One region of the Lactobacillus sp. ESL0259 genome, then DNA from elsewhere that is predicted to be linked to it. Evidence: predicted binding sites of a transcription regulator. Region 1 holds the regulator's gene; each other region holds the start of a gene.

Region 1 (2,279 bases):
CTTAACAGTATCAGCTAATTTGTCAACGCCCTTTAACAGGGAACGTCTTGCTTTTTCTGAAAATTTAATTTCTTTTGCCATATTTTTATACGCTCCTTAATTACTTAACAATTGCTAAAATATCTTTTTCGTGAAGGACTAAATATTTTTGACCATCGTATTTAACATCTGTACCAGAATACTTGTCGTATAAAACAACGTCGCCTTCCTTAACAGTCATAGGTATTTTGTTGCCATTTTCAGCAAAGTTACCTTCACCAACAGCAACTACTTCACCTTCTGTCGGCTTTTGTTTAGCATTAGAAGCCAGGACGATTCCGCCTACAGTCTTTTCTTCTTCTTCTTTAACTTTTACGATCACGCGATCACCAATTGGTTGTAACACGTTTGTCCCTCCTAAAATTAAATTTTAATCTCTTTTATGTGCCATTAGCACTCCTATTTGTCAAGTGCTAACTTACATTTATGATAATAACCCCTTTTATGAAAAAATGCAAGAAAAAATTAGCACTTTGAGTAAAAAAGTGCTAATTTGCTTTTTAAAACTATTTTTTCTTATCCGAATCAAGAAAGTAAATAAGTGTCTGCAACTCAGTAGCCAAATCAACGTTTTGAATTCTAATGCCACTTGGTGCAGATAAACGAATTGGGGTGAAATTCATGATTCCCTTAATTCCAGCTTCTACCATATCATCAGCAGTTTTCTGAGCAGCCGCAGATGGCACCGTTAAAATCGCAATAGAAATTTGTTGGTCACTAAGCTGCTTTTTAAGTTCACTCATATCATAGACAGGCACACCGCTTAGAATTCTGCCGGTAATTTTCTCATCAATATCAAAAGCACAAGAAATGCGAATATTATTTGAGCGTTTAAAATTGTAATTTAATAAAGCATGACCCAAGTTACCTACGCCAACCAAAGCAACATTTGTTAAAGTGTCTTGGTTTAAAATCTTTTTAAAAAAAGAAAGTAAACTTTTTACATCGTAGCCATAACCCCTTTTGCCCAAAGCGCCGAAATAAGAAAAATCACGTCTGATTGAAGCACTGTCTACCTGGACAGCTTCAGACAATTCAGTCGAAGAAACTTTTTCTTTGCCAGCCTCATTTAAGATAATAAGATAACGGTAATATAACGGCAACCTTTTAGCCGTTGCCGTTGGTATTTTGATTTTTTCCATTTAAGAAGCCTCCAACTTAATTAAGTAACCATAATTCGTTCTTGTGAATTTCTCAGCAATCAATTCTATTTTACCTATAAATTTACGTCATTTGCAAACATTTTTTTCACAATCTTTTAAATTTTAGCATAATGGTAACAGGCTTGATAATAGAAACTGGTATTTTTATTCATTCACGCTTAAAAAGCTGTATTTTTGCTCTTTTTCTTTCATATATCCATCAAACTCTCACACAAGAATTTCACTACGTATGCTAAAATGGTTTTTAGGTGAAAAATTATGATAATTGCACAAGGACACGATTTAGAAAAACAATTTGGTGCCAACACATTATTTAAAAATGTCAATTTTTCAATTGACGCAAATGCCAGAATAGGTCTGATTGGACCTAACGGGGTTGGTAAAACAACCCTGCTTAAGATTATGACTGGCGAGGAAGAAGCCACACATGGTGACTTCACCATCAATAAAAACATAGATGTCGGCTACATTGCCCAAGAAAATGGCTTAAATGAAAGTAAAACAATTTGGGAAGAAATGTTGTCTGTTTTTACTTCATTAATTAATATGAGCAAAAAAATCACAAGTTTACAGCAAGACATCGCTGCTAACCCTAAAAAAAGTGATTTGTTAAAACAGTATGACCAGCTGCAATTCAACTTTGAGCAGCAAGGAGGGTACACCTACCAGGCTGATATCAAAAGTATTTTGAATGGCTTTAACTTTCCCGAAGAAACTTGGTCCAAAAAAATCGCAAGTCTTTCTGGAGGAGAAAAGACCAGACTTTCATTTGTTAAATTGCTACTGCGCAAACCTGCTCTGCTATTACTTGATGAGCCTACCAACTACCTTGATTTAGACACTCTGGACTGGCTGGAAAGTTATCTTAAAAACTATTCTGGTGCTATTTTAGTTGTTTCCCATGACCAGTATTTCTTAGATAATTTAGCCACACAGATTTTTGAATTGCAATTTGGCAAATTAACCGTTTTTAAGGGTAATTATTCCGCTTATGTTGCTGAACGGCAGCTGCGTGATCGACAGCAAGAAGAAGCGTATGAAAAGCAGCAAGAGCAAATCAAAAAAGACGAAGAATTT
Region 2 (2,279 bases), on a different contig from region 1:
ATTAACTAATTATCTTTTTATTCCTGGTAAACGATATTGTCAACCTTGATAGTTCCGCTTTTACCTTTTTGAGCGGCATTAATTAGTTGTTCAGCGTAAGCAATAAATGAATGAGAAGATTCTGTTGCTCCTGAAACAGCTTGTACTTTTTCAGTATTTCCTTTAGCTTTGATGAATTCCTTTTGTAATTTTGGAATGTATTCTTTAGGACCAACTTTGTTAACCTTCTTCATTTGCTTTTCATAAGCAGCATTTTTGGTCTTGGAAACGCCCTTTTTATTAACTTGGTCGTAAGTAAAGTCACTGATTTTACCTTTTTTAACTACCATAGTTAAAACTTGGCGATAACCGTGACTATAGTTCTTTTCAGCCAGTTTATACGTACCATCTTTCATCTTCTTATTGTTATTGATGTGAATGGTGGCTGTATCACCTTTTTGAGCGGCTTGAGTTAGCTGGTTAACATAGTTCTTTAAAGTATTACTGGAACTAGTTGCTCCAGTAACAACTTGAATAGCGCTCGAATTAGCACCACTTGCGGCAAATGATTTTTGTAATTTTGGAATATATTCTTTAGGGCCAATCTTTGCTTGAGAATACTTCTTCATTTGTGCTTCATATTTAGTATCCTTTGCCTTTGACTTGCCGTTCTTGTCTACATTGTCATAGCTGGTGTCTGTAACCTTGCCACCTTTAACAGTCATAGAAACCTTTACTTTATAGCCATTGAAATAGTTGTCTTCTACTAATTTGTAAACACCGTCTTGCAGTTTACCACCGGCAATTTGCTTAGGAGCTTTCTTTTTCTCAACTTTGCTTACCTTTGGCTTAGAATCGCTTGAAGAACTTTTCTTAGCTGTTGTTGAACAAGCACTTAATAAAAGTGTAGAGAGTGCCAGAATGGCAGTACTATATATTAAATTATTCTTTTTCATAATATCTCCCTCAGTAATATAAAAGATTATAACATTGTGTACGTGTTCACTTACTATAATTATAAGATAGAGCTCTACTTTGTGCAACTACAAAATATGAAAGCGGAAACTTATAATGATAGCAATTAAATCGTATAAGTAAAATATTACGAACATAGTTTGTGAAAGTGACCACTTTACCATAGTCCAAAACACTAGTATAATATAATATAACTAGTATATTCGCATTAAGGAGTGTTAAAAGTGGCTGAAACAAATATTGTAGTTATTGGCGGCGGCTATGGTGGTCTGTATACTACTAAGCACCTTGCCAAGAAATTAAAAAAGCGGCATGATATCAAAATCACGCTGATTGATAAAAATCCTTATATGACTATGATGACTTCACTTCATGAAGTTGCGGCTAACAGGGTAGAAGCCAAAAGTTTGAAATATGATCTGCAACGTTTATTCTCGCGGAGAAAAAATGTTGATGTTGTAACTGACAATGTTACCAAAATTGATCAATCTGCCAAAAAAGTTATTGGCGATAACGGCAGTTATCCCTACGACTATGTCATATTAGCTATTGGTTCGCAGCCTAATGACTTTAATACTCCTGGTGTTAAAGAAAACGGCTTTGTTTTAGGCAATCTGGACGATGCAGAGCAATTACGTGACCACATTGATATGATGGTTCATTTAGGTTCTAAAGAACGCGATCCCGAAAAGCGGGCACAGTATCTTAACTTTGTCGTTGTTGGTACCGGGTTTACTGGCACTGAAATGGCCGGAGAATTAAATTCTTGGCGTGGTGATTTAGCTAAAAAATATAACCTGCAAAAAGATGATATCAAGATAACCATGATGGAAATGGCACCAACGGTTATGAATATGCTTGATCGCTCTGATGCTGATAAGGCAGAAAAATATCTCTTAAAACAAGGTGTAGAAATTAAAGTCAATACTGGCGTTGTTGGAGTTCATGAAAATTATATTGATCTTAAAGATGGTTCAACATATCCAACCAGAACTTTAATTTGGACTGCGGGTGTTAAAGCTGTTGATACTGCTAAAAACTTTGGTTTTGAGACTGGCAGAGCTGGCAGAATTATAGTTAATGAATATTCCCAAATTCCAACTGATCCCCATGTTTACGTCATAGGAGACGTTGCTCTTTATGATGCTAACGGTAGCGGCCGCGGTGAACCACAAGTGGTTCAAGGGGCTGAATCTGCTGGTAAGTGTGCTTTAAGAAATATTTTGAGTCAGATTAACGGCGGTGAACCCGTTAAGTTTAAAGGCACCTATTCAGGATTTATGGTTTCTTTAGGGCCTGCTTGGGGTGTGGCCTCTCTTGTTAAC
Region 3 (2,279 bases), on a different contig from region 1:
AAATTTGTCCTAAATTTGGGGGTCATATTTTCTGGAGAAAAACTAATTCTCTCAGACTCTAATAAATGGTTTTAATGTAAGATTATTTTCCTTATTATTCAGGTTTGTAATCAGGATCGATAATTAAAACAGGTTTGATTGTTTTACCAGAAATTGAATCAGCATTAGCCTGATTAATATCTTCAAATTGATAAAACTTTTCAGTCTTATCAAATGGAAACTTCCCTAATTGATAGAACTCAAGCAATCTTGGTATGTCAACTTGTGGAATGGCATCACCCATGTTAACGCCAACCACTTTTCTATCATCTACACAAAGATCGTTCCAAGTAGAAATAGTCAGGTTCTGAGCTGTTACGGCAATTGCTGCGCAGGTACCACCTTGTGCCAAGGCCTCAACAGCATTTTTAATAACGCCAGAAACACCAGTAGTATCAACTGTCCAGTCAACGCCATATCCACCAGTTAATTCCTTGATCTTGGCAACTGGGTCTTCTTCTTTACTGTTGATTGTGTGTGTAGCACCCAATTCTTTAGCCAATTCAAGCCGCTCTGGAACAACATCAACTGCTATTACTTTGGTGCAGCCACTAATTACACCAGCCATCATTGCAGCTAATCCTACTGCGCCAGTACCAAAGACAGCAATGGTATCGCCTGGTCTAGCTTTCAGAGTGTTGAAAACAGTACCGGAACCGGTAACGTAGCCGCAGCCTAGAGGGCCAACTTTGCGCAAGTCGATACTATCAGCAACTTTTACCGCGTTTCTCTGATCAACCACAGTAGTGGTAGTAAATGATGATTGGTTAAACATATCACAAATTCTGTGACCATCTTTTTGAAAATGATCATCACCATCTGCGCGGACGCCAGAAAGATTATAGTCACTATAATGACGGCATTGGGTAGGGATACCCTTTAAACAATTATCACAAATACCATCAGCGTAGAAAGATAAAATTACGTGATCGCCTACACTGAAGTTTTTAACTTGGTCACCAACTTTTTCAACAATTCCGGAACCCTCATGTCCTAGAATTACCGGGTAGCCAACACTTGAATCACCTTTGCGCAAGGCTTCATCTGAGTGGCAGATTCCGCTTGCCACCATGTGAATTTGCAAGTCAGTTGGTCCTACTTCGTGTAAATCAATATTGTCTTCGATCTCAAACGGATCGCCCATTTTTTTAACAACAGCAGCTTTTATTTTCATAAAAAAATCCTCCTTACCTGTTAGCGATTTCAAGATTATTGTGAACCTGTACACATAAAAATGCAATAGTTTTTTAGGAAAAAACATACCTGAATATAACGCACTACACTAATTTATATTGAACTAGCGGCGATTTTTTCTGATAGCGGTAACATTGCCATTACCATTGCCTCTCACCAGCTTTCTCAGCTAAACTTTAAGTGGAGGTATAAATTTATGACGCACTGGTATGAGCATGCAATAATTTACCAAATTTATCCCAAGTCTTTTCAAGACAGTAATGATGATGGTATTGGTGATTTAAATGGCATCAGGCAGAGATTACCTTATTTACAGCAGCTCGGTATTAATACTATTTGGCTAAATCCTATCTTTGTTTCACCGCAGGTTGATAACGGCTATGATGTGGCAGATTATTTTAAAATCGATCCCCGAATGGGAACAATGAAAGACATGAAAGCTCTAATTGCTGCTTGTCATCAAGTAGGGATTCATGTGCTTCTAGATTTTGTTTTAAACCATACTTCTGATCAAAATGAATGGTTTCAAAAGGCCAAAAGTGATCCGCATAGTCAATACCGCGACTACTATATTTTTGCAGGTGCAAATAATCAGCGTCCCAATAACTGGGGCAGCTTTTTTGGCGGCAGCGTTTGGGAACCGGATCCGGCAGGTACGGGCCAATTTTATTTCCATTTGTTTGACAAGCACATGCCCGATTTAAACTGGCGTAATCCTAAAGTAAGACAAGAAATGCTCAAAATTGCGGAATTTTGGTTGGCTCAAGGAATAGATGGCTTGCGCCTTGACGCTTTTATTCATATTGCCAAGGCAGATTTACGGCAAAGTTTTCCGGTAAAGGAAGTTGCAAACGAAAATAACCAAACGGTAGTTGCCGAACCCTTTTTTGCTAATTTGCCCCAAGTTCAAAAATGGCTGCGACCATTTTGTGAGCAGATAAAAAAGGATTATCCGGAAGCTTTGCTTTTGGGGGAAGCTGCCAGCGCTAATGTTAACTTAGCAGCAGACTATACGGCAAAAGACCACCATCTTTTAGATAGTGTTG

The links. Region 1 encodes Rex, which represses fermentation and respiration genes when NADH is low (regulators of the CRP and FNR family bind a similar motif). Its sites were predicted from a motif close to TTGTGAANTANTTCACAA; they were not measured.
Region 2: a site for Rex is predicted at 970-987, ahead of pplA (extracellular electron transfer flavoprotein PplA). Genes of this name have one in related genera too.
Region 3: a site for Rex is predicted at 1,252-1,269, ahead of F5ESL0259_RS08220 (NAD(P)-dependent alcohol dehydrogenase). Genes of this name have one in related genera too.

Annotation. Positions count from the first base shown of each region.
Region 1 is NZ_REHP01000009.1:16,983-19,261, forward strand. Features, by position in the region: gene groL (chaperonin GroEL) at 1-81, opposite strand, end outside; gene groES (co-chaperone GroES) at 101-385, opposite strand; gene F5ESL0259_RS05970 (redox-sensing transcriptional repressor Rex) at 546-1,181, opposite strand; gene F5ESL0259_RS05975 (ABC-F family ATP-binding cassette domain-containing protein) at 1,461-2,279, shown strand, end outside.
Region 2 is NZ_REHP01000003.1:76,323-78,601, forward strand. Features, by position in the region: gene pplA (extracellular electron transfer flavoprotein PplA) at 18-935, opposite strand; gene F5ESL0259_RS01080 (FAD-dependent oxidoreductase) at 1,179-2,279, shown strand, end outside.
Region 3 is NZ_REHP01000011.1:59,382-61,660, reverse strand. Features, by position in the region: gene F5ESL0259_RS08220 (NAD(P)-dependent alcohol dehydrogenase) at 95-1,213, opposite strand; gene F5ESL0259_RS08215 (alpha-glucosidase) at 1,430-2,279, shown strand, end outside.